3 regions of the Streptomyces sp. NPDC018026 genome follow, and region 2 is predicted to be linked to each of the others. Evidence: riboswitches for the same ligand, from Rfam matches in the RefSeq annotation. Region 2 holds a riboswitch; each other region holds the start of a gene.

Region 1 (9,619 bases), on a different contig from region 2:
ATGTCGTCCCCGTCGACGTACAGCGACCCCGGCGGCTCGCCCCACGCCTGCGTCATCGCGTCCCGCAGCTCGGGGTCCAGTGTCCCGAACCACGCCCGGTAGTCCGCCAGCGGGACCCGCGCGGGCGCCGCCGCCAGCTGGTCCTCCGTCAGCCACTCCACGTCGTGACCGCCGGCCTCGATCAGCCGGTGGATCAGCTCGTCGCCCTCGGCGGGGTACCCGGAGACGCCGTACCCCGCCTCCCGGAGCGCGTCCAGGACCCGCACCGCCGACGCCGGGGTGTCGAGTCCGACCGCGTTGCCGACGCGGGAGTGCTTGGTCGGGTACGCCGTGAAGACCAGCGCGAGCTTCTTGTCGGCGTTCGGCTTGTGCTTGAGGGCCGCGTGCCGCACGGCGATCCCGGCGACGCGCGCGGCGCGCTCGGGGTCGGCGACGTACACCGGCACCTCGTTGGGCCCCTGCTCCTTGAAGGAGAAGGGCACCGTGACGAGCCGCCCGTCGAACTCCGGGATCGCCACCTGCATCGCCGCGTCCATCGGGGACAGGGCGGCGTCCGAGGCGTCCCAGGCGGCCCGGGAGGAGGTGAGGCAGAGCCCTTGCAGCACCGGGACGTTCAGGTCGGCCAGTGCCCCGATGTCCCACGCCTCCTCGTCGCCGCCCGCCGAGGCCTGCGAGGCGTGCGTGCCGCCCGCCGCGAGGACGGTGGCGACCAGGGCGTCGACCCGGCCCAGCAGCTCGTACAGCCCCGGGTCCGTGCCGCGCAGCGAACCGCAGTACACGGGCAGCGCGTTGGCGCCGCGTGCCTCGATCGCGTCGCACAGCGTGTCGACGAACGCGGTGTTGCCGCTGAGCTGGTGGGCGCGGTAGAAGAGCACGCCGACCGTCGGACGGCCCTCGGTGAATGCCCGCTCGCCGTGGACGCCGTATTCCGGCATCTTCCGCGGCTCGTCGAAGCCCTCGCCGGTCAGCAGCACCGTGTCCGACAGGAAGCGGGCGAGCTGGGTGAGGTTGTCCGGGCCGCCCTCGACCAGGTAGCGCAGCGCCTCGGCCACCACCCCGGCCGGGACCGACGACTCCGCCATCAGCTCCGCGTCCGGCACGCTCTCGCCGCCCAGCAGGACGGTCGGGACGCCGGCGGCCCGCAGCGCGGCCAGCCCGTCCTCCCAGGCGCGCTTGCCGCCGAGCAGGCGTACGACGGCGAGGTCCGCGTTCTCGACCAGGCCCGGCAACTCCTCCTGTACGTCGACGCGGGTCGGGTTGCCGATCAGGTAGGCGGCGTCCGACGCGCGGGCCGCCAGCAGGTCCGTGTCGGCGGTCGACAACAACAGCACTGTGCTCATGCGGGCGCTCCCGGTGGGATGAAGGGCAGTCCTTGCGGCGCGCCGGACTCGATGAGCCGCCACAGCGCGTCGGTGTCCGCGTGGTGTTCGATCAGGTCGCCGAGCCGGTCGAGCTGCTCCTCGCGCAGCGCGGCGAACGAGGTGTCGGGGGCGGGCACGAAGCGGCGGCCCGCGGCGGCGGCCACCTCGCGCAGGAACGCCCGCCGGAAGCCGTCCGACTCCAGCGAGCCGTGCCAGTGCGTGCCCCAGGTCCGGCCGACCCGGCAGCCGTCCAAGAAGGGTTCGCCTCCTGCGACTTCGGCGACCCCGTGGTGGATCTCGTACCCCTCGACGTGCTCGCCGAGGGCCTCGCCCACCGGCCGGGTGAGGGTCTTCTCGCGGGCGAACCGCACCCGCACGGGGAGCAGTCCGAGCCCGTTCACGTGCCCGGCGCGCGACTCGACCTCGTCCTCGATGCGCTCGCCGAGGAGCTGGAAGCCGCCGCAGATCCCGAGCACCGGCCGCTCCTCGGCGACCCTGCGGACGATCGCGTCCGCGAGCCCCCGCTCCCGCAGCCACTCCAGGGCCCGGACCGTGCCCCGTGTCCCGGGCACGACGACGAGATCCGCGTCGGACAGCTCCTCCGGCCGGTCCACGAACCGCACCACGACACCGGGTTCGGCGGCCAGCGCGTCCACGTCCGTGAAGTTGGACATCAGCGGGACCGCGCAGACGGCGACCCGCAGCACGTCCTCGCCGACCGGCGGGGCGACGACCGACTCCCGCACGGTCCCGCGCAGGGAGACCCGCAGTCCGTCCTCCTCGTCGATGCCGAGCCCGTGCCGGAACGGCAGCACACCGTACGTCCGGCGCCCGGTGAGCCCGTGCAGCATCTCCAGACCCGGCTCCAGCAACGACACGTCGCCGCGGAACTTGTTCACCAGGAACCCGGCGACCAGTGCCTGGTCCTCGGGTGCCAGCAGCGCCACCGTGCCGAAGAAGGAGGCGAAGACGCCGCCGCGGTCGATGTCGCCGACGACGAGGACGGGGAGTCCGGCGCCCCGCGCGATCCCCATGTTCACGATGTCGGTGCGGCGCAGGTTGATCTCGGCCGGGCTGCCCGCGCCCTCGCAGATCACCGCGTCGTAGGAGGAGCGGAGTTCGGCCAGTGAGTCCAGCACCGTGCCGAGCAACCGCTCCTGGCGCCCGCCGTGATAGCCGCGGGCGGTCATCTCGCCCACGGGCCTGCCGAGCAGCACGACCTGGCTGCTGCGCTCCCCGCCGGGCTTGAGCAGCACGGGGTTCATGTGCGCGGTCGGCTCCACCCGGCAGGCCTGGGCCTGCATGGCCTGCGCCCGCCCGATCTCGGCGCCGTCCCGGGTCACGAAGGAGTTGAGCGACATGTTCTGCGCCTTGAAGGGCGCCACCTTGACGCCCTGGCGCACCAGCCAGCGGCAGATCCCGGCGGTGACGACGCTCTTGCCGGCGTCGGAGGTGGTACCGGCGACGAGGAGGCCACCGTTCATGACGTACGTCCCTTCGTGACACCCGGGTTCTTCGAGACGGCCCGGCGCGCGAGCAGCCGCGCGCCCGCGCACACGCCCAGCGCCAGCCAGCCCACGCGCCGGGACAGCCGTACCGCCCGGTCGATGTCGGCGGAACCGGCCGCCCGTACGGTGCGTCCCGTCGCCCCGTTGAGCACGGGCCGGTGCTCGACCCGCCCGCCGTAGGAGAGCGTCCCGCCGAGGCGTACGCCCAGGGCGCCCGCGAAGGAGGCCTCCACGGGTCCCGCGTTGGGGCTCGGGTGCTGTGCGGCGTCCGCGCGCCAGGCCCGCAGGGCGCCGCGCGGGTCGCCGCCCGCCACGGTGGTCAGTACGGCGGTGAGGCGGGCACCGGGCCAGCCCGCGAGGTCGTCGAGGCGGGCCGAGGCCCAGCCGTAGCGGCGGTGGCGGGGCGACTTGTGGCCGACCATCGCGTCCAGGGTGTTGACGGCCCGGAAGCCGAGCAGTCCGGGCACCCCGGCCACCGCGCCCCACACCAGGGCGCCCACGACCGCGTCGGAGGTGTTCTCGGCGACGGACTCCACGACGGCCCGGGCGATCCCGTCGGCGTCCAGCGCCTGCGGGTCCCGCCCGCACAGGTGCGGCAGCCGCGCCCGCGCCGCCTCGACGTCCCCGGCCTCCAGGGCGCGGCCGATCGCGGTGGCCTCGCGGGCCAGCGAGGTGCCGCCGACGACCGACCAGGTGGCCGCGGCGGTCAGCGCGACGGAGGCGGCGGGGGAGCGGCGTACGGCGTGCGCGGCGGCCGAGCCGAGGACGGCGGCGCCGCCGGCGCACACGACGGTGTGCAGGGCGCCCCAGCCCCGGTGGTCCCGCCACAGCACCTGTTCCACGGCGCCCGCGGCACGGCCGAACGCGGCGACCGGGTGTCCGCGGCGAGGATCGCCGAGGAGGAGGTCACCGAGGAGGCCGGCGGCGGCGCCGTACGCGAAGACGCGTCCGGCACGCACGGCTCAACCGGCCGTGGGAAGGGGAAGTCGAAGCGTGTCGCTGGTGAGCCCGGAACGGCAGCCGCGCATGGCGATAGGTCCTCACTCAGGGTGTCCGCGCCCTGGTTCGAAGAGCACGGCGGCGAGAGTTCCTGGCTCCCGGGGATCCTGTCCCCGGTCACAGTGGCGGGACCGCGCCGGATTCGCACCGGGCTTCCTCTTCTGCCGCCGTAGATGGCTCCGGAAGTCCACCACGGCCCGCGAACACCCGTCAACCTGGCGTTGACCTGCGACGGGGGAGTGTGCGAAGGCCCACACCCGAGTGGTGTGCGCCGGCACGCGAAGAGGCGGGGCGCGGAACGGTTCGAGTCCGTCCCGCGCCCCGCCCCGGGGGCGTGCGCCCGTGCGCCGGGCGACGCTCAGGCGACGATCAGATAGATCCCGTACGCCACCGCCGCCGTGCAGGCCGCGAAGCACGCGTACGCGCCGGTGACCGCGAGGGCCGCGGAGCCGCCCTGGGCGGCGGCCCGCTCCTGGCGGGAGAGGCCGACGATGCCGAGGGTGAACAGGCCCACCAGGGCCACCGTGGCCACGAGGCTGACGCCGAAGACGGAGCCGAGGGCTGCCCAGTCGATGCTCATGGGGGTTCGCTTCCTTCGTACCCGGCAGGCGGGTTCAGACGGTGGTGGCGGCCGACGGGGCCTTGGGGTCGGGCGTGGTGGCCGGGGCGGGGACGGTGGCCGCCAGTTCCTCGGTCACGCCCGTCGGGGGCGGCGACACGGCGGCCATCGCCGTGGTGACCACACCGGCGGGCTCGGGCTGCCCCGGCCCCTCGGCGGCCACCGGGTCGCCGTCGACGACGTTGGTGTGGTCGACGACCTCGCGGCGGGAGATCCGCCAGATCGCGAAGCTGGAGGCGATCAGGAACACCGCGACGAGACCCGTGCCCCAGTCGCCGGCCCGGCAGACCCACTCGGCGAGCGCGGCGACCAGCGCCGCGGCGGGCAGCGTCAGGCCCCAGGCGACGAACATCCGGGTGGCCGTGGACCAGCGGACCACGCCGCCCTTGCGGCCGAGGCCCGCGCCCATCACCGCACCGGAGACCGAGTGCGTGGTGGACAGCGAGAAACCGAGGTGGGACGAGGCCAGGATGACCGTGGCGGCACTGGTCTGGGCGGCGAAGCCCTGCTGCGGCTGGAGGTCGGTCAGGCCCTTGCCCATGGTGCGGATGATGCGCCAGCCGCCCAGGTAGGTGCCGAGCGCGATGGCCAGACCGGCGCCCAGGATGACCCACACGGGCGGGTCGGAGTCGGGGGCGAGCGAGCCGCCGGCGATCAGGGCGAGGGTGATGATGCCCATGGTCTTCTGGGCGTCGTTGGTGCCGTGGGCCAGCGAGACCAGACCGGCGGAGGCGATCTGCCCGGCCCGGTAGCCCTTCGCGGCGGCCCTGCCGTCGGCCTTGCGGCCCAGCGAGTACGTCATCCGGGACGCGAGCATCGCCGCGAGGCCGGCCACGATCGGGGCGGCGATCGCGGGGAGGAGCACCTTGGTGACGAGCACGTCGCCGTTGACCGCGCCGATGCCGGCCGAGGCGACGGCGGCACCGATCAGGCCGCCCATCAGGGCGTGCGAAGAGCTGGACGGGAGCCCGACCAGCCAGGTCAGGAGGTTCCAGAGGATCGCGCCGACCAGGGCGGCGAAGATGACCTCGGGACGGATGCCGGTCTCGTCGACGAGACCCTTGGAGATCGTGTTGGCGACCTCCACCGAGAGGAAGGCGCCTACAAGGTTGAGGACGGCGGACATCGCCACCGCCACCTTGGGCTTGAGCGCACCGGTCGAAATGGTCGTCGCCATCGCGTTCGCGGTGTCGTGGAAACCGTTCGTGAAATCAAACGCGAGTGCGGTTACCACCACAATCGCGAGGATCAGCGAGAAGCTTTCCATTTACCCAGGCAATCGTTCGAGGTCGTTGGCGCGACGAACGTAGGTAACCAGGGTGAACGGAAGATGAACTGGGCAGGGCGCCACGGTGACCGGAAGCGGTGTCGCCGCCTCCCTCTGCGTGCCCGCTCCGGTGCTCTCCGGAGACGTCCCTGGCAGGATCATCGCGAGGGCGTCCGGCGACGGGACGCGAGGGGCGCGCGGGCGCCCGGGAGGAGACGGTGACTGTGACGCATTCGCGGGCCGGGGAGGCCGCCGTCGGGCCGGCCTGGGCGGAACTCGTCGCGACGGCCCGCCGGACGGTTGCGGACGGGCTGGTGGTCGGCACCTCGGGCAACGTCTCGGTGCGCGTCGGCGACACGGTCCTGGTCACCCCGTCGGGCATCCCCTACGACCGGCTGACCCCGGACGACGCGACCGGCGTCGACCTGGACGGCCGACAGGTGCTCGGCACCCTCGTGCCCACCAGCGAACTGCCCATGCACCTCGCCGTGTACCGCGCCGATCCCGGCGCCCGGGCGGTCGTCCACACCCACGCCGTGCACGCGACGGCGGTCTCGCTGCTCGTCCCCGAACTCCCGCCGGTGCACTACATGACCGCCGCTCTCGGCGGCCCGGTCCGGGTCGCCCCCTATGCGGCCTACGGCACCCCCGAACTCGCCCGCGGCATGCTCGACGCCCTCGCCGACCGCACCGGCTGCCTGCTCCGCAACCACGGCACGATCACCTACGGCAGCTCCCTCGACCAGGCCTACGACCGCACCGCCCAGCTGGAGTGGATGTGCCGCCTGTGGCTGACCGCGTCCTCGGTGCCGGGCCACTCGCCGTCCCTGCTGACGCCGGCCCAGCTCGCCGAGGCGACCGAACGCCTCCGGGGGTACGGGCAGCGAAGCTGACGCGCGGTGCGTGCCGGGCGGTCGCGCGGGTACCGGCCACGGGACACGAAGAGCCCCCGTCACCCACTGTCACGCGTCCACTGGCCGCCCGAGGACTCCACCGGGAGACTGGCCCCATGCGCACTGTCACCGCAACGGCAGCCGCCGTCACCGCAGCACTGGCGACCGGGGTGGCGAGCGTCGCCGCCGGCCGGCTCGCCAGCGACGCCGCGCTCAAGGCGCCCCCCGGCCGGCCGCTGCCCACCGAGCCCCGGCTCACCGTGCACGGGACCGCCGCCGGGCAGATCACCCTCACCCGGGACCTGGCCGCCCTGCGCCCCGGCCGGTACGGGCTGGCCGGAGACGGCTCCCACGCCGTGCTCGGCCCCGTCCTGGACACCGCCGAGCACGGCGCCGACACCGTCGTACGCCGCCTCGAACGCGTCACGCACGGCACCCTCAAGCCCGGCGACCGGGCATGGTTCACCCCCAACCTGTACGTCGGGAACCCGGGCACGGCCCTCGGCCTCGAGTACGCCGACGTCGAGGTCCCGGGGGAACTCGGGCCGCTCCCGGCCTGGTTCCTGCCCGGGGCCCGGCCGACCTGGATCGTCGCCGTGCACGGCCTGGCCGCCACCCGCGAACACGCGCTGAACCTGATCGCCCCGCTGCACCGCCGCAACGTCCCGGTGCTCGCCCTCGCCTACCGCGGCGACGTCGGCGCACCGCCCTCGCCCGACGGCCTGCACCACTTCGGCGAGACCGAATGGCGCGACGTGGACGCGGCCGTCCGCTACGCCCTCGACCACGGCGCCCGTCAGGTCGTCCTGCTCGGCTGGTCCACCGGCGCCACCATGGCGCTGCGCACCGCCGCGCTCTCCGGCGTGCGCGAGCGCATCGCGGGGCTCGTCCTGGACTCGCCGGTGCTCAGCTGGGAGACCACCCTGCGCGCCCTGGCCGCCGCCCGCCGCACCCCCGGCGCGCTCCTGCCGCTCGCCGTCCGGGCCGCGCAGGGCCGCGCCGGGCTGCACGCCGACCGGGACACCGGCACGGCCGGTCTGCACCGCCCGGCCGTGCCCACCGTGATCTTCCACGGCCCCGGCGACTCGGTGGCCCCCTGGCGCCTCTCCCGCCGCCTCGCCGACACCCACCCGCGCCTGGTCGCCCTGCACACCGTCCGGGACGCCCCGCACGGCGCCATGTGGAACGCCGACCCCGCGGACTACGAGGAGACCCTCCGCCGCTTCATGACCCCGCTGGTGTGACCCCTCCCGCCACGCCCCACCCCCGGTTCCCCGGTGCGTCGCTCCGGTTCCGTTCAGCGCCGTACCACTGGCCTGATCCGGTGCCCGGGCGCTGCGCCGGGCCCCCGCGTCCCCCGTCCCGGGAGGCCGCCGGGGCATTCCGTTTGGGTTTTCGGACCGTCAACCGGAAGACTGCACCCGTGACGTCCCGTATTCCGCGCGACTCCAGGCTTCGACTCGTCCGCCCGCGACCCCTGGCCGCCGCCCCCCAAGCGATGAATCAGCGGCGTCCGCGCCGCCCCGCGCCGCGTCCCCCGGAAGGCACACCGGCCCGCCCGGAGCTGGCCGGAATGGCGCGCTCCGGCCTCGCCGACGCGGCCCGCGTCGCCCGCTGGGCCGACTCCGCACTCGGCCCCGGCCGCGGCAGTGCGACCGCCGACGGCAAGGCCACCCTGTCCGACGCCACCGCCGACCACGCGGCCCGCGAGCTGGGCCTGCCCGTGGCCAAGGTCCGCGCCGACTGGGACACCGCCCGCCTCGCCGGACTGGTCGAGGTGCACGGCGACACCGCCCGCCCCGGCTGGCGGCTGCGCGCCTGGAACCGCGACGACAGCGCCGTGCTGCGCGGCTGGGTAGCCCTCTTCGACGCCTGGTCGCTCGCCCACCCCGAGCCCGCCGGACAGGAGCCCGGCGCGGTGGCCGAGGTCGTCTCCGCGATGCCCCAGGTGCTCTCCTTCCTCCAGCTGTCCGCCGGACCGGTCCCCGTGGCCCAGCTCCTGGACCTGCTGGAGCAGCGCGTCACCGAACTGCGCACCGAACGCTGCGAGGTGCCCTACGGCCCCCGGCTCGAACCCGGCACCCCGGGCGCCGAGCCGGACCCGGCCCCGGCCACCGACACCGCGCTCGCCCCCCTCCTCGACTGGGCCCTGCACGCCCTCGCCGGCGTCGGCGCCCTCACCTGCGGCGACGGACAGGCCACGCTCACCCCGCTCGGCAGCTGGGCGGTCTGGGTCAAGCTGGAGCAGATCTGCGTCGCCGCGCAGAGCCCCGCCGGCAACATCGAGCAGTCCGCCGAGGGCATGCTCCGCGGCTGCGGCCGGCTCCGCCCCAACGCCGCCCGTGCCGAGTACCGGGCCTGGCTCGCCGCCCGCCCCGTCGGCAGCGCCGTGGCCGAACTGCTCGGCGCCGCCCGCGGCGAGGACGCCCTGCTGCGCGGCCTCGCCTTCGAGGCGCTGCGCGTCGTCGGCGCACCCGCCGAGCCCGACGTGCGCGGGGTCGTCGACGAGCCGACGCTCAGGCCGTACGCCCTGCTGTGGCTGGCCGAGCACGACGGCGCCGACCCCGAGGACGCCCACGAGGTCCTCACCCGCCCGGAGGCCACCTGGCTGTGGGTCGACACCGCGGCCGCCGTCGCCGACCACGGGGAGGCCCCGCTGCTGGTGCGGCACCTGGAGTCCGCGGTGCAGGCCACCGTCCCGGCCCTGCTCGACGAGGTCCGCGCGGTCGGCCACCCCCGCACCGTGCAGGTGCTGGTGGCGCTGGCCGCCGCACACCCGGACCCCGCCCTGGCCAAGGCCGTGCGCCGGGCGGCCTTCCAGGTCCACACCGGGGGCAGCTGACCGGCCGACCCCGACGGGCGACCGCCGGAGGCTACCCGCGTACCTCCGGCGCGTACGTCCCGAAGCTCCAGACGTTGCCCTCCAGGTCGCGGGCCATGTAGTCCCGCGAGCCGTAGTCCTGGTCGGTCGG
Region 2 (9,619 bases):
AGCTCGTCGGGGATGGTGGTGGTCGCCGCGTACAGGTTGATCGCGACGAACGGGACGGACATCCAGACGATCAGCACGGTGACGACGAAGAAGGTCGAGAACTGGCTGCCGGTCCAGCTGAAGTCGGCCATGGAGTGCCAGCCGAGCTTGTCGAGCACCCAGTTGACGACACCGAAGCGCTGGGCGAAGAGCCACTGGTAGACGGTGGTCGCGGCGACCACGGGCATGGCCCACGCCAGTACCAGGCCGATCATCAGCACGAACCGCATCACCCTGCCGAGGCGGGCGAGCAGCAGTCCGATCAGACCGCCCACCACCATGGTGAGGACGACGTTGACCGCGGTGAAGATGATGGAACGGAGGGTGACGCGCCAGAAGTCCTCGCCGGTGAGGACCTCCTTGTAGTTGTCGAAGCCGGTCCACTCGGTGACGTGCTGGATCAGCTGCGCCATGTTGAGGTTCTGGAAGGACAGCAGGCCGTCCTTCACCAGCGGCCAGCCGAGCAGCAGCACGGTGGCCGCGGCGGCGGGCAGCAGCAGCAGATACGGGGCCAGCGCGCCGGCGCGCGACGCGGCTCTCGCTCTGGGCCCGCCGGTTCCCCCACCGTCCGCCTTGCGGACGTCCGACGGGCCTGAGGGCGGCCGTTCGGTCTGCACGGTCATGCTCGCGGTCTCTCTCTTCTCGACCTGTTCACCTCGACGCCGGGGCGGGGGCCGTCGTGTGTCAGCCCCCGCCCCGGCTCACCCGGTGCTACTGCTGCTGCGCCAGGCGCTTGTTGAACTCGCCCTCGACCTGCTTGGCGGCGTCGGCCGGGGACTTCCCCTTCATGACGGCCGTCAGGTACGTCTTGATCGGGTTCGGGTCGTTCTCGACGGCGGCCCACTCCGGGATCAGCGGCGTGGTGTCACCGGTACCGGCGGCCGGCGCGGCGGCCTCGGCGGCGGCGTTGCCCTTCAGGTTGCTCTGCAGCGCCTCCTTGTTCGGGATGACGCCGTTGGCCTTGGCCAGCGCACCCTCGTACTTGTCGGAGAGCGCGAGCTTCAGGAACTCCTTGGCGAGGTCCTGCTTCTTGCTGCCCGCGGCGACGGCCAGGTTGGAGCCGCCGAGGAAGACGCCCTCGGGCTTGTCCGCCGTGGGGCCGGGGATGGTGAAGTAGCCGAGGTCCTTCTCGATCGCCGGGTTGGTGGCGATCGCGGTGGCGCCCTCCCAGCCCATGCCGATGAAGGAGCCGGTCTTGCCCTTGGCGAAGATCTCACCCTGCTGCGGGGTGGCCTCGTCCTTGTCCTTGGGGGCCTTGGACAGGGCCTGGAACTTCTTGTAGGTCTCGGTGGCGGCGGCGACCTTCGGGTCGGCCAGGTTGGAGACGTACTTGTCGCCGTCCTTCTTGACCAGTTCGCCGCCCTCGCCGATGACCAGGCCCACGAAGTGGTACCAGTTCTGGCCGGGCAGGTAGATCGGCTCGGCGTCGGTCTTCTCACCGATCGTCTTGAGGTCGTTGTAGAACTCGTCGCGGGTCTTGGGCAGCTCCTTGATGCCCGCGTCCGCCCAGATCTTCTTGTTGTAGACGACGACGCGGTTGACCACGAACCACGGGGCCGCGTACTGCTTGCCGTCGAACACCGCGGACTTGTTGAGCGACTCGGACCAGTCGGTGCCGATCTCGCTCTTGAGGTCGCTCAGGTCCGCGAGGCCGCCGGTCTTGGCGTAGGCCGGGGTCTGGGTGTTGCCGATCTCGAAGACGTCGGGCGGGTTCTCCTCGGAGAGAGCGGTGGTCAGCTTCTGCTGAATGCCGTTCCACTTCTGGATCTCGAACTTGACCTTGGCCTTGGTCTTCGCCTCGAACTCCTTGGCGAGGTCCGCCTGCCAGTCGTCGGGCGAGGATCCGTCCATCACCCACACGGTGAGCGTCTCACCGGCGTAGCCGTCGGCGCCGGCCTTCTTGTCGTCGTCACCGCTGTCGCCCCCGCACGCGGCGATCGAGACCATCATGCCCGCGATACCGATCGCGGCTATAAGCTTGCGCTTCACGCCAACCCTCCTCAGGGATGCCACACAACCCCCCTGCCTCCCCGCGGTTGCTCGTCGACGCGGACCGCCCATGGGGCCGGGACCTGGACCAATGGTGTAGACCAGTACGGGGAGCTTGGCCCAGACCAATAGGACTGTCAAGGGTGTTCAAACCCAGTCGTCGCCTCCGTGATGGGACCGAGATATGCAGGGACCTTTCATTGCGCAAGCGACAGATCGGGCGGACCGGGACCGGCTGTACCACCCCCCACCGAATGACGTGCCGCGACCGCCGCGAAGGCGCGTACCAGCGACGCCTGACCGCCCTATGGACTAGACCAAGGGTGTTCCCGCGGGTATACAGAAGGGATCACGGAGCGTGCGGGGGCCATCCCGGCACGAAGCCGTGCCACGATGTGAGCCGTGGCCGACAGGGATAGCGGTCGCTTCGGCACCCGGAGCCGGGAAGGCAGAGCATGAGCACCGACGTCAGCAGTGCGGAGAACGAGGGTGGGGCGACCGTCCGTACCGCGCGCGTGCCCAAGTACTACCGTCTGAAGAAGCATCTGCTCGACATGACCCGGACCCAGACGCCGGGCACACCGGTCCCGCCGGAACGCACCCTGGCCGCCGAGTTCGACACCTCGCGCACGACGGTGCGCCAGGCCCTGCAGGAGCTGGTCGTCGAGGGCCGCCTGGAGCGCATCCAGGGCAAGGGCACCTTCGTCGCCAAGCCCAAGGTGTCGCAGGCGCTGCAACTCACCTCGTACACCGAGGACATGCGGGCCCAGGGCCTCGAACCGACCTCTCAGCTGCTGGACATCGGCTACATCACCGCCGACGATCGGCTCGCCGGACTGCTGGACATCACGGCCGGCGGCCGGGTGCTGCGCATCGAGCGGCTGCGCATGGCCAACGGCGAGCCGATGGCGATCGAGACCACCCACCTCAGCGCCAAGCGCTTCCCCGCCCTGCGCCGCTCCCTGGTGAAGTACACGTCCCTCTACACCGCGCTCGCCGAGGTGTACGACGTCCACCTGGCCGAGGCCGAGGAGACCATCGAGACCTCGCTGGCCACCCCGCGCGAGGCCGGCCTGCTCGGCACCGACGTGGGCCTGCCCATGCTGATGCTCTCCCGGCACTCGCAGGACCGCACCGGTCAGCCGGTGGAGTGGGTGCGGTCGGTCTACCGGGGCGACCGCTACAAGTTCGTGGCCCGCCTCAAGCGGCCCCAGGACTAGACCAAAGCCCGCTCGCCCGGGCCCCAGATTGCGGTTGAGGACCGATATACGGACGAGGTCTTCCGCTGTCTTGACACCGTCACCTACATTTCGTGCGCACTGCACGAGGTGATCAGCGAGGGGACGGAGCCGCGCATGTCAGAAGACACAGAAGTGAGCAGAGAGCCGGTGGTGACGCCGGTGCGCGTCGTCATCGGGCTCTGTCTCGTCGCACCGTTCGTGGCCATGCTGTGGGTCGGTTCGTACACCAAGACGGACCCGGACTTCATCGGCATCCCGTTCTTCTACTGGTACCAGATGGCCTGGGTGCTGATCTCCACCCTGCTCACGGTGACCGCGTACAAGCTGTGGCAGCGCGACCAGCGCGGGCGCCGGGAAGGCGGGACCAAGTGAACGACGGCGTGAACGGCGTCGCACTCGCCGTCTTCATCTTCTTCTTCGTCCTCGTCACCGCCATGGGCTTCCTGGCCGCCCGCTGGCGCAAGGCCGAGAACGAGCACAGCCTCGACGAGTGGGGCCTCGGCGGCCGCTCGTTCGGCACCTGGGTCACCTGGTTCCTGCTGGGCGGCGACCTGTACACCGCGTACACCTTCGTGGCCGTCCCGGCGGCGATCTACGCGGCGGGCGCGGCCGGCTTCTTCGCGGTGCCGTACACGATCCTGGTCTACCCGCTGATCTTCACCTTCCTGCCCCGCCTGTGGTCGGTCTCGCACAAGCACGGGTACGTGACGACCTCGGACTTCGTACGCGGCCGGTTCGGCTCCAAGGGTCTGTCGCTGGCGGTCGCCGTCACCGGCATCCTGGCGACCATGCCGTACATCGCGCTCCAGCTGGTCGGTATCCAGGCCGTCCTGGACGTGATGGGCGTCGGCGGCGGCGAGGACACCAACTGGTTCGTCAAGGACCTGCCGCTGCTGATCGCCTTCGGTGTGCTGGCGGCGTACACCTACTCGTCGGGACTGCGCGCGCCCGCGCTGATCGCGTTCGTGAAGGACACGCTGATCTACATCGTCATCGCGGTGGCGATCATCTACATCCCGATCAAGCTGGGCGGCTTCGACGACATCTTCGCCTCGGCGAGCGACAAGTTCACCGCGTCGGGCAAGGGTGGAGTGGTGCCCGACTCGGGGGGCCAGTGGACGTACGCGACGCTGGCGCTCGGCTCGGCCCTGGCGCTGTTCATGTACCCGCACTCGATCACCGCGACGCTGTCCTCGCGCAGCCGTAACGTGATCCGCCGCAACACCACGATCCTGCCGCTGTACTCGCTGATGCTGGGTCTGCTCGCGCTGCTCGGCTTCATGGCGATCGCGGCCGGGGTCAAGGTGGACAACGGCCAGCTGGCGATCCCGCAGCTGTTCGAGAACATGTTCCCGGACTGGTTCGCGGGCGTGGCGTTCGCGGCGATCGGCATCGGCGCCCTGGTCCCGGCGGCGATCATGTCGATCGCGGCCGCGAACCTCTTCACCCGCAACATCTACAAGGACTTCATCAAGCCGGACGCCACGCCGCAGCAGGAGACCAAGGTCTCCAAGCTGGTGTCGCTCCTGGTGAAGGTGGGCGCGCTGATCTTCGTCCTGGGCATGGACAAGACCGTCGCGATCAACTTCCAGCTGCTGGGCGGCATCTGGATCCTGCAGACCTTCCCGGCCCTGGTCGGCGGCCTGTTCACCCGCTGGTTCCACCGCTGGGCGCTGCTCGGCGGCTGGGCGGTCGGCATGGTCTACGGCACGGTCGCCGCCTACGGTGTCGCCTCGCCGACGCAGAAGCACTTCGGCGGCTCCTCCGACGAGATCCCCGGCATCGGCGAGATCGGCTACATCGGCCTCACCGCCTTCGTGCTGAACGTGCTGGTCACCGTGGTCCTCACCTTCGTCCTGAGGGCGGTCAAGGCGCCCGACGGCGTCGACGAGACCAAGCCGAGCGACTACACGGCGGACGCCGGCGACCCGGGCGTCCAGGTGGAACTGCCGCCGGCCACGGCGGGCAGCTCGCACTGATCCCCAGTTCGAGGCGGGCCGCCGGAGAAATCCGGCGGCCCGTTGTCGTACCCGTGGGGCACACTCGGCGTCATGGACTTCGTGATCCGGCGGGCGACGGCCGAGGAGTACGACACCCTCGGCGAGATCACCGCGCAGGCCTACCTGCGCGACGGCCTCCTCGACTTCGGGGAGAGCGACTCCTACCTGGTCGAGCTGCGGAACGTGGCCAAGCGCGCCGCCGCCGCGGAGGTGCTGGTCGCCGCGGCGGACGGCCGGGTGCTCGGCGGCGTGACCTTCGTGCCGTCCGGCGGTCCCATGGCGGACATCGCACGCCCCGGCGAGGCCGAGATACGCATGCTCGCCGTCGCCCGCGAGGCACGCGGCCGCGGGGCGGGCGAGGCCCTGGTGCGGGCCTGCGCCGACCGGGCCCGGGCCGTCGAGGGCTGCCGGAGCGTCGTGCTGTCGACCCAGGCCAGCATGCGCACCGCCCACCGCCTCTACGAGCGCCTGGGCTTCGTCCGCACGCCCGACCGCGACTGGAACCCCCTGCCGGAGCTGGACGACATCATGCTGCTCGCCTACGCACTGACGCTCTGACCCAGCTGCGGCACCCCGCCACAACACCCCGTCGGGACACAACATCTGGGGGTGCTCGCGTCACCGGGCACAAGATGTATGCTCGTGCTCGCTGTCGCCGCAGGGGAATCCGGTGCGAATCCGGAACTGTCCCGCAACGGTGTACTTGCGTGCATCCGTACGTCTTCACACGTGCGCGCACGCCTGTCCAGTCCGAGGACCTGCCGACGGTGCGCCCGGCCGCCCTGGCCCGGGTGCCATGACGTCCGGGCCTCGTGGAGTGGGCCGGTGGACGCGACGCCGCGTGCGCTCGTGAGCTGCCTCCTGCCCTCCCTCCGCCGGGCCTCGTGCCGAGCGAGGGAGTGCTCCACGTGACCATCGCGCCAGCCGATCCGGCTTCAGCGACCCCGGTGACGGCGACCGGGGAACCCGACGGACCCGGTGCCGCCCTGCTGCGGACCCTGACCGGGCTGACCGCCGACCTCCCCGGCGCCGACCCCGGCCGGGTGGCCGCCGCCGCACTGCGCGGCCGGTCCGCCCGCGCCGACGAGGCCGAGCTGCGCGAGCTGGCCACCGAGGCCGCCGCCGGTCTGATCTCCGAGGACCCGGTCTACTCCCGGCTGGCCGCCCGCCTGCTGACCATCGGCATCCGCGCCGAGGCCGCCTCCCAGGGCGTCGTCACCTTCACCGACTCCGTCGCCACCGGCCACCGCGAGGGCCTGATCGCCGACCGCACCGCCGCCTTCGTACGGCTGCACGCGGGCCGCCTGGACGCGCTGGTCGACCAGGACGCCGACGACCGCTTCGGCTACTTCGGCCTGCGTACGCTCTACAGCCGCTACCTGCTCCGGCATCCGATCACCCGCAAGGCCGTCGAGACTCCCCAGCACTTCCTGCTGCGGGTCGCCGCCGGACTCGCCGAGGACGACACGGTCCGCGCCGTGGACGAGGTCGCGGCCCTGTACGGCCTGATGAGCCGCCTGGACTACCTGCCCTCCTCCCCCACCCTCTTCAACTCCGGCACCCGGCACGCCCAGATGTCGTCCTGCTACCTCCTGGACTCCCCCAAGGACGAGCTGGACTCCCTCTACGACCGCCTGCACCAGGTCGCCCGCCTGTCCAAGCACGCCGGCGGCATCGGCATCGCCTACTCCCGCGTCCGCGCCCGGGGTTCGCTGATCCGCGGCACCAACGGGCACTCCAACGGCATCGTCCCGTTCCTGAAGACGCTGGACGCCTCGGTGGCGGCCGTGAACCAGGGCGGCCGGCGCAAGGGCGCGGCGGCGGTCTACCTGGAGACCTGGCACGCGGACGTCGAGGAGTTCCTGGAGCTGCGGGACAACACCGGCGAGGACGCCCGCCGTACGCACAACCTGAACCTCGCGCACTGGATCCCGGACGAGTTCATGCGCCGGGTGGACGCCGACGGGACCTGGTCGCTGTTCTCCCCCGCCGACGTGCCGGAGCTGACGGACCTGTGGGGCGAGGAGTTCGACGCGGCCTACCGCAGGGCGGAGGAGGCGGGGCTCGCCCGCCGGACGCTGCCCGCCCGGGAGCTGTACGGCCGCATGATGCGCACCCTCGCGCAGACCGGCAACGGCTGGATGACCTTCAAGGACACCGCCAACCGCACGGCCAACCAGACCGCGGTCCCCGGCCACGTCGTCCACTCCTCCAACCTCTGCACGGAGATCCTGGAGGTCACCGACGACGGGGAGACGGCGGTCTGCAACCTGGGCTCGGTCAACCTGGGCGCCTTCGTCGACCCCGCGAAGGGCGACATGGACTGGGAGCGCCTGGACACCACCGTCCGCACCGCGGTCACCTTCCTGGACCGGGTCGTCGACATCAACTTCTACCCGACCGAGCAGGCGGGCCGCTCCAACGCCCGCTGGCGCCCGGTCGGCCTCGGCGCGATGGGCCTCCAGGACGTCTTCTTCCAGCTCCGGCTGCCCTTCGACTCCCCCGGGGCGAAGGCCCTGTCCACCCGCATCGCCGAGCGGATCATGCTCGCCGCGTACGAGACCTCCGCCGACCTCGCCGAGCGGGGCGGCCCGCTGCCGGCCTGGGAGAAGACCCGCACGGCCCGGGGGGTGCTGCACCCGGACCACTACGGCGTCGAGCCCGCCTGGCCGGAGCGCTGGGCCGCGCTGCGCGAGCGCATGGCGACGACCGGGCTGCGCAACTCCCTGCTGCTGGCCATCGCGCCGACCGCGACCATCGCCTCCATCGCCGGTGTCTACGAGTGCATCGAGCCGCAGGTGTCCAACCTGTTCAAGCGCGAGACGCTGTCGGGCGAGTTCCTCCAGGTCAACTCCTACCTGGTGGACGACCTCAAGCGGCTCGGCGTGTGGGACGCCCGCACCCGTGAGGCGCTGCGCGAGGCCAACGGCTCGGTGCAGGGCTTCAGCTGGATTCCCGAGGACGTGCGGGCGCTGTACCGCACCGCCTGGGAGATCCCGCAGCGCGGCCTGATCGACATGGCCGCCGCCCGCACCCCGTACCTCGACCAGGCCCAGTCGCTGAACCTGTTCCTGGAGACGCCGACCATCGGGAAGCTCTCCTCGATGTACGCGTACGCCTGGAAGCAGGGCCTGAAGACCACGTACTACCTGCGCTCGCGACCGGCGACCCGGATCGCCCGCGCCGCGGCCCGCGCCACCACCGTGCCCGTGCAGGCCGCCCCGGACCCCGAAGCGGTCGCCTGCTCCCTGGAAAACCCCGAGTCCTGCGAGGCCTGCCAGTAATGACCACCGAGACCCCCGCGAACCCCACCACGAAGAACCTGCTCGACCCGGGCTTCGAACTGACCCTGCGCCCCATGCGCTACCCGGACTTCTACGAGCGCTACCGGGACGCCATCAAGAACACCTGGCACGTCGAGGAGGTCGACCTCCACTCGGACGTCGCCGACCTGGCGAAGCTCAGCCCGATGGAGCAGCACCTGATCGGCCGGCTCGTGGCCTTCTTCGCCACCGGCGACTCGATCGTCGCGAACAACCTGGTGCTGACCCTCTACAAGCACATCAACTCCCCCGAGGCGCGGCTGTACCTGTCCCGCCAGCTCTTCGAGGAGGCCGTCCACGTCCAGTTCTATCTGACGCTGCTGGACACCTACCTGCCCGACCCGGAGGACCGCGCCGCCGCCTTCGCGGCCGTGGAGAACATCCCGTCCATCCGGGAGAAGGCCGAGTTCTGCTTCCGGTGGATGGACTCGGTCGAGTCGATCGACCGCCTGGAGACCAAGGCCGACCGGCGCCGCTTCCTGCTCAACCTGATCTGCTTCGCGGCGTGCATCGAGGGCCTGTTCTTCTACGGCGCCTTCGCCTACGTCTACTGGTTCCGCAGCCGGGGGCTGCTGCACGGTCTGGCCACCGGCACCAACTGGGTGTTCCGGGACGAGACGATGCACATGTCCTTCGCGTTCGACGTCGTCGACACCGTGCGCAAGGAGGAGCCGGAGCTGTTCGACGACCAGCTCCGGGAGCAGGTCACCGACATGCTGAGGGAGGCCGTCGAGGCCGAGCTGCAGTTCGCGCGCGACCTGTGCGGTGACGGCCTCCCGGGCATGAACACCGACTCGATGCGGCAGTACCTGGAGTGCGTGGCCGACCAGCGTCTGACGCGGCTCGGCTTCGCCCCGGTGTACGGCTCCGAGAACCCCTTCTCCTTCATGGAGCTGCAGGGCGTTCAGGAGTTGACCAACTTCTTCGAGCGGCGCCCCTCGGCGTACCAGGTGGCGGTGGAGGGCACCGTCGACCTGGACGAGGACTTCTGAGTCCTCCGGGTCTCCTTCCCGTGGCGGGTGCGGGT
Region 3 (9,619 bases), on a different contig from region 2:
GTTCACCCCGGCCGACCCGGCGAAGATCGAGGCCGGCTGGGACCTGACCAAGATCTTCGACTCCCTCGACTACGCCAACGTGCAGGGGTACGACTTCCACGGCTCGGGCAGCGACAACTCCTGGGAGCCCAACCGCACCGGGCACGCCTCCAACCTCTACACCGACGCGGAGGACCCCTACCCCTTCCACTTCAGCATCGAGAACGCGATCCAGACGTATCTCGACGCCGGGGTCAACCCGCGCAAACTGACGGTCGGCTTCCCGTTCTACGGGCGCGGCTGGCAGGGCGTCAGCGAGGGCGGCGCGGCCGGTGAGTGGCAGGACGCGAACGGCGCGGCACCCGGCCAGTTCCCCGCGGAGGCCGGGGTCCGCGGCTACAGCAACCTGATCAGCAGCTACCCGTCCATGACCGTCCACCACGACGAGGAGTCGGTGTCCACCTTCGGCTACACCGGTCCGGGTGGCCAGTGGTGGTCCTTCGACGACACCTGGTCGATCGGGAAGAAGACCGACTGGGTCAAGTCCAAGGGCCTGCTGGGCGGTTTCGTCTGGGAGATGTCCGGCGACACGGCCGACGGCCGGCTCATGACCGCGCTGGACAACGGACTGGAGTGACGCGAACCGGATCCGCGTGACGCGCCACCGGCCCTGCCGCCCCCGCCGGGGGGTGGCAGGGCCCTTTCACGCCGCCAGGACGGTGCAGCCCAGCGCGAGCAGGGCGAGGACCTTCACGATCTCCAGGGCGACGTAGTAGAGGTGTGCGCCGGAGCGGTTCTCGGCCGGGTCCTCGCCCGCGAGCACCGCGTCGGAACGGCGGTTCAGGCGGGGGCGTACGACACCGAGCTGCACCGCCAGTACGGCCACCGCGACGGCGGTGAGCGTCACGACCGCCGCGGACGGGCCGCCGGTGGCGACCGCGACGACCACGGCGGCGGCGAGCACGGCCTCGGCGAGGTTCAGGGCGCGGAAGACCATGCGGCCGATGCCGAGCCCGATCGGGATCGTCACCCCGGGGGCCCGGAACTTCAGCGGCGCCTCCAGGAAGGAGATCGCCAGTACCATGCCGAGCCACAGGAAGGTGACGGCACCTGCCACGGCCGCCGACGTCGTGTCCATCGCGCAGACCTCGTCCTTCTCGTCGTACTTCTGGGTGTCCTTCTCGGTGTCCTTCTGGGTGCGCCCCCGTGCCAGAATGTACGACCACGTCCACGCCGCCCGCCCCGCGCCCCCCGCATCGTCCCGCCCCGAGGTTCCCGTGACCAAGCCCGTCGCCCGTGAGCCGCAGCGCCGCAACGCGCGGTCGAACAGGGCGCGCATCCTGGCCACCGCCCGCCGGGAGCTGGGGCGGAACCCGGACACCACGCTGGAGGAGCTGGCCCGGGCCGCCGGTGTCGTACGGCGTACCCTTTTCGGCCACTTCCCGGGGCGTGCGGCACTGCTGGAGGCCCTCGCCGAGGAGGCGTCCGAGGTGCTGCGCGGCGCGATGGCCGAGGCGGCGGGACCGGAGGAGCCGGCCGACCGGGCGCTGGCCCACTTCACGCTGCTGATGTGGTCCGTGGGCGACCGCTACCGCATGCTGCTGGCCCTGGCCCGGCACGACCTGGGCGTGGAGCGCGTGGCCGAGATCCTGGCCCCGGCCCGCGCCGAGGTCACCGCCATCCTGGAGCGCGGCCAGCGGGACGGGGTCTTCCCGGCCCACCTGCCCCCCGCGGTGCTGAGCGCGGGACTTGAAGCGATGGTCGTCGCGCTCCTGGAGCAGGTCAACACCGGTGCCCTGGAGGACGACGGTCCCCGGACCGCCGCCGCCATGCTCATCGCGGCCGGTGTGCCGGAGCCGCGGGCGCGGGCCGTCGTCGAGGCGGTGGGCCCGGCGGTGCGCGCGAAGTCCGTCCCGGCCGAGTAGGCCACCCCTTCCCGTTCCTCTCCTCGTCCAGTAGGCGCCCCCGGTCGGTGGGCGCCTTATTTGCACGTCCATGTGCAACAAACTACGCTGCTCTTGTCTGCTCACTCATGGGCAATTAACCCGCCCTCGCTTGTCTCCGGGAGCCCCCATGCCCCTACTGGCCACCACCCCCGTCGAGAAGATGCCCGGGCCCTACGCCCGGCGCTGGTGGGCGCTCCTCGTGCTCTGCCTGGCTCTGCTGATCGTCGTCATGGCCAACACGTCCCTGATCGTGGCCGCCCCGGACATGACGACCGACCTGGGCCTGAGCAGCAGCGACCTGCAGTGGGTCATCGACGGCTACACCGTCCCGTACGCCGCGCTGATGCTGGTGCTCGGCGCGATCGGCGACAAGTACAGCCGCCGCGGCGCCCTGGTCACCGGTCTGGTGATCTTCGCGGGCGGTTCGGTGATGGGCAGCCTGGTCCACGAGACGGGGCTGGTCATCGCCGCCCGGGCGGTCATGGGCGTCGGCGCCGCCGTCGTCATGCCGGCCACGCTGTCCCTGCTGGTCGCGGTCTTTCCGAAGGGGGAGCGGGCCCGTGCCATCACGGCCTGGACCGCCACCTCGGGACTCGCCATCGCGGTCGGGCCGCTGGTCGCCGGGTGGCTCCTGGAGGACCACGCCTGGGGCTCGACCTTCCTGGTCAACGTCCCCGTCGCGGTCCTCGCCGTCGTCGGCGCGCTGGTCCTCGTACCGCCGTCCAGGGCGGCCGGTGCGGGCCGCATCGACTACGTCGGCGGGCTGCTCTCCATCGTCTCCGTCGGCAGCCTGGTCTACGCGACCATCGAGGGCCCGCACTTCGGCTGGGGCGCCGGTCCCGTGACCGCGGCCGTCGTCGCCGCCGTCGGCCTGACCGGCTTCGTGGCCTGGGAGCTGCGCCACCCGCACCCCATGCTGGACGTGCGCAGGTTCCTGCTGCGGCCCTTCAGCGGCTCGATGCTCGCGGTGCTGTTCTTCTTCTTCGGCACCTACGGCGCCATCTACTACGCCACGCAGTTCCTGCAGTTCGTGCTCGGCTACGGCGCGCTGGAGACCGGCGTACGGCTGCTGCCGCTGGCCGGGGCCGTGTTCGTCGGCGCCGCGGTGACCGGGCGGCTGACCCCGAAGCTCGGCGTGCGGGCCATGGTCGGCTCGGGCATGGCCATCGGCACCGTCGGCGTCTTCCTGCTGGTCCTGATCGACCAGAACTCCACCTACGCCGACTTCCTCGCCCCGATGCTGCTGCTGGGCCTCGCCATCGGCCTCAGCGTCTCCCCGGCCACCGACACCATCATGGGCTCCTTCCCGGAGAGCGAACTGGGCGTCGGCGGCGGCGCCAACGACACCGCGCTGGAACTCGGCGGCTCCCTGGGCATCGCCGTCCTGGGCTCCCTCCTCGGCACCTCCTACCGGGACGAGCTGTCCGGGCTCGTCGGCGACCGGCTGCCGGCCGCCGCCCTCGACACCGCCCAGGACTCCGTGGGCGGCGGACTCGCCGTCGCCGAGCGGCTCGCCACCAACCCGGCCGCCGGACCCGAGCAGGCGCAGGCCCTCGCCGACGCCGTGAACCGGGCCTTCGCCCACGGCGTCTCGACGACCAGCCTCGTCGGCGGCGTCATCATGGCCGCGGGCACCCTGATCGTCCTCGCCGTCCTGCCCGGCCGACGCGCCCGGCGGGCGGCCGAGGCCGAGGCCGAGACCGGGGCCGACCCGACGCAGGCCCGGGACACCGAACTCAGCCGTTCCGGGAGCTGAACCACCCGCACCCCGGCCGCCCCCGCTTGGTCAGTCGGCCAGCGCCGCCAGCTCCTCCGCCGTCCGCGGGCCCGTCGCCGCGTCCGCCAGCAGTCCCCGCGCCCGCAGCAGCCCGGCCGCCGCGACACCCCAGGGGAGCCGCAGCCCGGCCTGCCGCAGCAGGTCGGTGCGGGCCAGCGTCGCGGCGGCCGGGCCGGTGCGCACACCGTCCGGGGTGAGCAGGGCGGCGTCGTCGGACCAGCGCAGGGCGAGGTCGACGTCGTGGGTGGCCATCACCACGGTGGTGCCGCCCGCGCGCAGCCGGTCCAGGGTGGCGAGCAGCCGCTCCTGCCCGTCCGGGTCGAGACCTGCGGTCGGCTCGTCGAGGATCAGCACCCGGGGCCGCATCGCGACCGCCCCCGCGATCGCGGTCCGCTTGCGCTGCCCGTACGACAGCAGGTGCGTGGGCCGCTCGGCCAGCGCCGCGATGTCCAGCGCGGCGAGCGCCTCCCCGACCCGGGAGCGCACCTCCGCGTCGGGCAGCCCCAGGTTCAGCGGACCGAAGGACACGTCCTGGCCGACCGAGGCCGCGAAGAGCTGGTCGTCCGGGTCCTGGACCACCAACTGCACGGTGGTCCGCAGCCGGGTCAGCCCCTTGCGGTCGTAGGTCACCGGCTCCCCGCCGACCGTCAACGTCCCCGCGCGCGGCCTCAGCCCGCCGCTGAGCAGCCGCATCAGCGTCGTCTTGCCGCTGCCGTTGCGGCCCAGCAGCGCCAGCGCCCGCCCCTCGCGCACCGCGAAGTCCAGGCCCGCCAGCACGTCCGGGCCCTCCTCGTACGCGAACGACGCGCCCCGCAGGGCGACCAGGTCCGGGGCCGGGTCCGAGGCCGGGTCCGAGGCCGGGTCCGAGGCCGGGTCGGGTGACCGCACCGGTTCGCTCACGACAGGGGTCCTTCCAGTACGAGGGTGAGGGCGGCGAGCGCCGCCAGCAGCGCGACGCTCGCCGCCGTGAACGGCACCGACACGCGGGCCTCGGGCACCAGCACGCGCAGGGTGCCGTCGTAACCGCGCCCGGCGAGCCCGGTCTGCAGCCGGGCCGCCCGGTCGAAGGCCCGCACGAAGGCGGTGGCGCCGAGCCCGCCGAGCGAACGCCAGGCCGCCGCCCGCGTGGTGTGGCCCAGCCGCGCGGCCTGCGCCTGCCGGATCCGGCGCACCGAGTCCAGCAGCAGGAAACTCATCCGGTACGTCACCAGCGCCACGTCCACGACCGGCGCGGGCACCCCGGCCCGTACCAGGCGCGGCAGCAGGTCGGACATCGGCGTGGTGAACGCGAACAGCAGCACCCCGAGCGAGGCCGCCGAGGTGCGCAGCAGCAGCCCGCCCGCGCGCACCGCACCGCCGTCGGCCGCCGTCAGGAACCCGTCCGGGCCCCCGACCTGCACCAGCAGCGGCAGCGCACCCGTCACGCAGAAGCCCAGCGGCACCCGGTAGGCCCGCCACAGCCGGCGCCCGGGCACGCCCGCCGGGCCGAGCAGCACCGCCAGCGCCGTCACCAGCACCAGCGCCGCGCCCGGCCAGGGCGGCAGCGAGATCGCGAGCACGGTCAGGCCGAGACCGAGCACGGCCTTGTCCACGGGATGGCGGCGGCGCCAGCGACTGGCGTGCGCCGCCGCGTCGATCGGCAGCACTCAGTCCCCTTCGGGGGTGTTCCCCGGTGCCGCCGTGGCCCCGGAAGCCGCCAGCGCCCGCTCCTCGCCCTGCCGTCGGCCCCGGCGCAGGCCGAAGTAGTACGCCAGCACGCCCGCGCCGAGCGCGGCCTGCAGGGCGAACAGCGCCGACTCGACCTCACCGGACGGCGGTTCGTACAGCGGGGAGAACCACGGTTCGTAGTCCGGTTCGATCTCGGTGATCGCCGTCTCCGCCTCCGCGTCGGACCCGGCGAACGGCTCCTCTTTGTGGTCGCCGAGCCCCAGCACGAGCGGCAGCACCGCCAGCGCGGCCACGGCGAGCAGCAGCAGGGTGTTGATCTTCGCGTTACGGCTCATCGGGCCACCGCCCCGGACTTGGCGCCCGCGCTGGCCGTCTTCGTCAGCAGCACGCCCAGCCGTGTCAGTTCGCCCTTGCTGGACTGCACGAGCAGCCGCATCACGATCACCGTGAGCAGACCCTCGCTCACCGCGAGCGGAATCTGCGTCACGGCGAAGATCGAGCCGAACTTGCCGAGCGCGCCCAGGAACCCGCTGCTCGGGTCCGGGAAGGCCAGCGCCAGCTGCACGCTGGTCACGCAGTACGTGGACAGGTCGGCGACGAACGCGCCGACGAACACCGCGACCATCAGCGGCACGTGCCAGCGGCGCAGCAGCCGGTAGCCGCCGTACCCGGCCCAGGGACCGGCGATCGCCATCGAGAAGACGTTGGCGCCGAGCGTGGTCAGCCCGCCGTGGGCGAGCAGCAGCGCCTGGAAGAGCAGCGTGATGGTGCCGAGCACCGCCATGATCGGCGGCCGGAACAGGATCGCGCCCAGACCGGTGCCGGTCGGATGGGAGCAACTCCCGGTGACGGACGGCAGTTTCAGGGCCGACAGGACGAACGTGAAGGCTCCGGAGGCCCCGAGGAGCAGTGTGCTCTCCGGGTGCTCCCTGACCTCACGGGTGAGTGACCGGACTCCGTGGACGACGAACGGCGCGGACGCGACACCCCAGGCGATCGCGTGCGCCGGTGGCAGAAAGCCCTCGGCTATGTGCATGGCTCAGCAGACCCTCTCCAGCACCTCGTGGATGGACGACGCGCCTTGGCCGGTCTCCTGGCTTACGGGTACCACCGCCCGTGCTCCGCCTTCCCGGATCACAAGGATCCAGTGGCTGCCCCTTAGGGCCGGAGCCGGACTTCCCGATTCACAGTGGCGAGGGCCGCACCGGCATCACACCGGATTTCCCGTTCACCAAGGCGTGGCGACAGTAGTGCTCCCACGGGGGCGGACACAAGCAGGCCTCGGACCCCGCGGCACCCCTGTCAGCGCGAACGGCCCCGCTCCGGACGCCGGACCACCATGTCCCGCATCCGGGTGGTCAGCGCGGTCGCGGCGGCCGTCAGGAAGACGAAGCTGTAGGTGATCTGCAGGATCGTCACGACCCGCGCGGCCTGGCCGCGCGGGGTGATGTCCCCGTACCCGACGGTCGCGAGCGTCACCACGGTGAAGTACAGCGCGTCGATCCGGGTGTGCAGTCCGCTGAACTGGCCAGGCGACTTGGCGAGGGCGTAGTACGTGGCCGAGAAGACGTGCACGGACAGGACGATCAGCAGCGAGATGACCACCCCGGGCCGGCGGTCCGGACGGTCGAGGAGAACGTGCCGGATCTGCCGCAGCAGCAGTAGGGCGACGAGGGTCAGCAGCAGGGCGAACAGCACCCAGCTCAGCACCGGCCGCTGCGGCCCCAGGTGGTCGAGGGGGAGCAGGAAGTACGCCACGACCACGGCGGCCGCGATCCCCACCCGTACGAGCCAGGGCCGGACCGCTGCCCAGCCGGTCCGGGAACGCGGACGAGGGCGCGGACGAGGGCGAGGGCGCGGGTGTGCGGTCCGGCGGTCCCTCACCGTGCCGCTCCCGCCGTCGGCGCCCCACCCGGTTCCGGCCGGGTGCGGCGCACCAGCTGGGCCACGACGAACGCGACGACCGAGGCCATGACGATCAGCGGCATCTGGTCGTGGGCGTCCCGGCCCATCAGCAGCACCGCCAGGACCGAGCTGGCCAGCGGCAGCCCCGTCACCGCGGCCGCCGCGGCGGCGATGCCGAGGGCGAGGGCCGGGGTGGCGCCGAAGCCGGGCAGCCCGGAGCAGGCCAGGGCCGTCGCCGCGCCCAGCAGGACGGCCGGGAAGATCGGGCCGCCGCGCAGCGCGCCCAGCGCGATGCCCCAGGCCAGCCCCTTGCAGGCGACCAGCGCGACCAGCGCCCCCACGGACCAGGCGTGCGGGTGCGCGGCGAGCTGGGCGAGGGTGGCCTGGCCGGACAGCGCCGCCTCGGCCGGGGAACGGCCGGTGATCAGCGCGTACGCGGCGACACAGCCGCCGACCGCGGCGGCGCAGGCGACGGTGCGGGCGGCCGTGCGGTGCCCGGTCCAGGTGACGGTGCGGCGGCCCAGCGCGCGGGCCAGCGTCACCAGTACGGCGATCAGGGCCGCGGTGGGCAGGCCCCACAGGAAGTCACCCGCGTCCGGATTGGCCTGCGGCGGCAGGTCGGGCAGGCTCAGCGCGCCGATCTCCAGCCCCGTCCACTGCCCGAAGCCGGTGAAGACCAGGGCGCCGGCCGCGCTGGCCAGCAGGCAGGGCAGCAGCAGGGCGACCAGCTGGGTGCCGGCCAGCCCCGCCCCCTCGATGAGCAGCACCGCCGCCGCGATCGGACCGCCGAGGATGGTGGAGATCGCGGCGGTGGAGCCGGCCGTCGCGAGGATCGCGCTCGCCCGTTGATCGCCGCCCGCGCCCGCCCGCCGCAGCGCCAACAGGGCGAGCCCGCTGCCGACGGCCATGAGCGGGGCCTCGGGACCCAGCACCACGCCGAGCGGCAACGTGGCCAGCGCGGCCAGCACCGCGCCGGGCAGCGCCCGGGGGCCGACGGGCGCGCCGCCCAGGCCGTTCACCGGCAGATGGCCGCCGCCGCCCGGCATCCGGGTCACGATCGGCGCCAGGATCAGTCCGGCGAGCACCAGCGCGGGCAGCGGCCACCACCACGGCGGGGTGTCGTATCCGGCCGCCTCGGGCAGCGACGTCCACACCCAGTGCTGCAACTCGTGCTGGAGCCCGACGAAGAAGAAGCAGGCCAGCGCGATGGGCACCCCCAGCAGCACGCACAGCAGCAACAGCCGCCGGTAGCCGGGGCTGAGCAGGGTCTGCCGCAGGGACAGCTCCGCCCGGTCCGGGACGGCGTTCGCCGGCGCGGTCACGGAACCCGTCCGCGCGGACCCCGCCGGGGCAGCGGCCGACTCGTCACACGCCCTCCTTCGTCCCGCCCCGGGGTCCGTCGGTCACCGGGGCCGCGGGTGCCGCTCAGTTAACGCGAGGCCGGGAGCGTCCGCATGCGCACGCCCGGCGCGCGGTTCACCCGTCCGGCGGACCCGCCTGGCCGGGGAGCGCGGCCACCCGCAGGCTCTGAATGACCTGTCGGTGCCGTTGGGCGCCGGTGGGCAGCTGCCCCGTACGGGGGACACAGAAAGGACTCCGCTCATGAGCCAGCACGCCGAACCCACTCCCGGCCGGCCGTCCCACGGCGGCGACGCCTCCTGGGCCCAGCGCTCGGGCGACCGCACCAGCGGCTGGGTGACCGGCGGTGTCGTCTTCGCGGGCGTACTGCTGCTGCTGAACGGCGCGCTCGCCGTCCTCCAGGGCATCGCGGCCATCGCCGAGGACGACGTGTACGCCCGTATCGGCACCTACGTCTACGAGATGAGCCTGACCGGCTGGGGAGTCGTCCACGTCATCCTGGGCGCCCTCGTGTTCGTCACCGGGTTCGGTCTGCTCAAGGACATGGCCTGGGCGCGGGTGGCGGGCATCGTCCTCGCCTCGCTGAGCCTGATCGCCCAGTTCCTGTTCCTGCCGTACTCGCCCGTCTGGTCCGTGATCATGATGGCGATCGACGTCTTCGTGATCTGGGCCCTGGCGAGCCGTCAGGACAGCGCGTCGTCCCGGGCCTGAGACTCCACGCCCGGACACGGACTCCATGCCCGTCGTGTCCGGGCTCAGCGGCGGCGCAGGCTCCGGGCCAGCGCCGTCGCCGCCGCCGCGGTGCCCATCGCGGCCGCCGCCGCGGCCGCGAGGGCCACGGCCCGGGCCCGCGGCCCGGGAGCGGACGGACGGGCGCCCAAAGCGGTGCCGTACGCGCTGCCCGGGGCGTTCCCCGGGCCGGTCGCGGGACCGGGCGGCAGCGCCGAGGCCAGCAGTTCCGCCAGGTGCACGCCCTCGTGGCCGC

Evidence for each region. A riboswitch is a leader RNA that binds a small molecule or an ion and turns the genes downstream of it on or off. The one in region 2 is predicted to bind cobalamin.
Region 1: linked by a shared signal. The riboswitch ahead of ACH4D3_RS37080 (cobalamin biosynthesis protein) and the one ahead of ACH4D3_RS21170 (ribonucleoside-diphosphate reductase subunit alpha) in region 2 are both predicted to bind cobalamin.
Region 3: linked by a shared signal. The riboswitch ahead of ACH4D3_RS01090 (energy-coupling factor ABC transporter permease) and the one ahead of ACH4D3_RS21170 (ribonucleoside-diphosphate reductase subunit alpha) in region 2 are both predicted to bind cobalamin.

What each region holds. Positions count from the first base shown of each region.
Region 1 is NZ_JBIRFY010000019.1:68,351-77,969, reverse strand. It holds gene cobN (cobaltochelatase subunit CobN) at 1-1,340, opposite strand, end outside; gene ACH4D3_RS37085 (cobyric acid synthase) at 1,337-2,845, opposite strand; gene ACH4D3_RS37080 (cobalamin biosynthesis protein) at 2,842-3,828, opposite strand; cobalamin riboswitch at 3,933-4,086, opposite strand; gene ACH4D3_RS37075 (hypothetical protein) at 4,227-4,448, opposite strand; gene pitH (low-affinity phosphate transporter PitH) at 4,483-5,754, opposite strand; gene ACH4D3_RS37065 (class II aldolase/adducin family protein) at 5,979-6,647, shown strand; gene ACH4D3_RS37060 (alpha/beta hydrolase family protein) at 6,764-7,891, shown strand; gene ACH4D3_RS37055 (hypothetical protein) at 8,071-9,489, shown strand; gene ACH4D3_RS37050 (VOC family protein) at 9,521-9,619, opposite strand, start outside.
Region 2 is NZ_JBIRFY010000006.1:318,057-327,675, forward strand. It holds gene ACH4D3_RS21140 (carbohydrate ABC transporter permease) at 1-662, opposite strand, end outside; gene dasA (N,N'-diacetylchitobiose ABC transporter substrate-binding protein DasA) at 751-2,028, opposite strand; gene ACH4D3_RS21150 (GntR family transcriptional regulator) at 2,484-3,248, shown strand; gene ACH4D3_RS21155 (DUF3311 domain-containing protein) at 3,384-3,641, shown strand; gene mctP (monocarboxylate uptake permease MctP) at 3,638-5,248, shown strand; gene ACH4D3_RS21165 (GNAT family N-acetyltransferase) at 5,321-5,827, shown strand; cobalamin riboswitch at 5,889-6,050, shown strand; gene ACH4D3_RS21170 (ribonucleoside-diphosphate reductase subunit alpha) at 6,178-8,553, shown strand; gene ACH4D3_RS21175 (ribonucleotide-diphosphate reductase subunit beta) at 8,553-9,584, shown strand; gene ACH4D3_RS21180 (hypothetical protein) at 9,497-9,619, opposite strand, start outside.
Region 3 is NZ_JBIRFY010000001.1:259,922-269,540, forward strand. It holds gene ACH4D3_RS01055 (glycosyl hydrolase family 18 protein) at 1-616, shown strand, start outside; gene ACH4D3_RS01060 (hypothetical protein) at 683-1,117, opposite strand; gene ACH4D3_RS01065 (TetR/AcrR family transcriptional regulator) at 1,257-1,904, shown strand; gene ACH4D3_RS01070 (MFS transporter) at 2,053-3,681, shown strand; gene ACH4D3_RS01075 (ATP-binding cassette domain-containing protein) at 3,712-4,527, opposite strand; gene cbiQ (cobalt ECF transporter T component CbiQ) at 4,599-5,348, opposite strand; gene ACH4D3_RS01085 (energy-coupling factor ABC transporter substrate-binding protein) at 5,349-5,705, opposite strand; gene ACH4D3_RS01090 (energy-coupling factor ABC transporter permease) at 5,702-6,406, opposite strand; cobalamin riboswitch at 6,436-6,621, opposite strand; gene ACH4D3_RS01095 (potassium channel family protein) at 6,673-7,152, opposite strand; gene ACH4D3_RS01100 (chloride channel protein) at 7,251-8,597, opposite strand; gene ACH4D3_RS01105 (hypothetical protein) at 8,878-9,345, shown strand; gene ACH4D3_RS01110 (FAD-binding and (Fe-S)-binding domain-containing protein) at 9,390-9,619, opposite strand, start outside.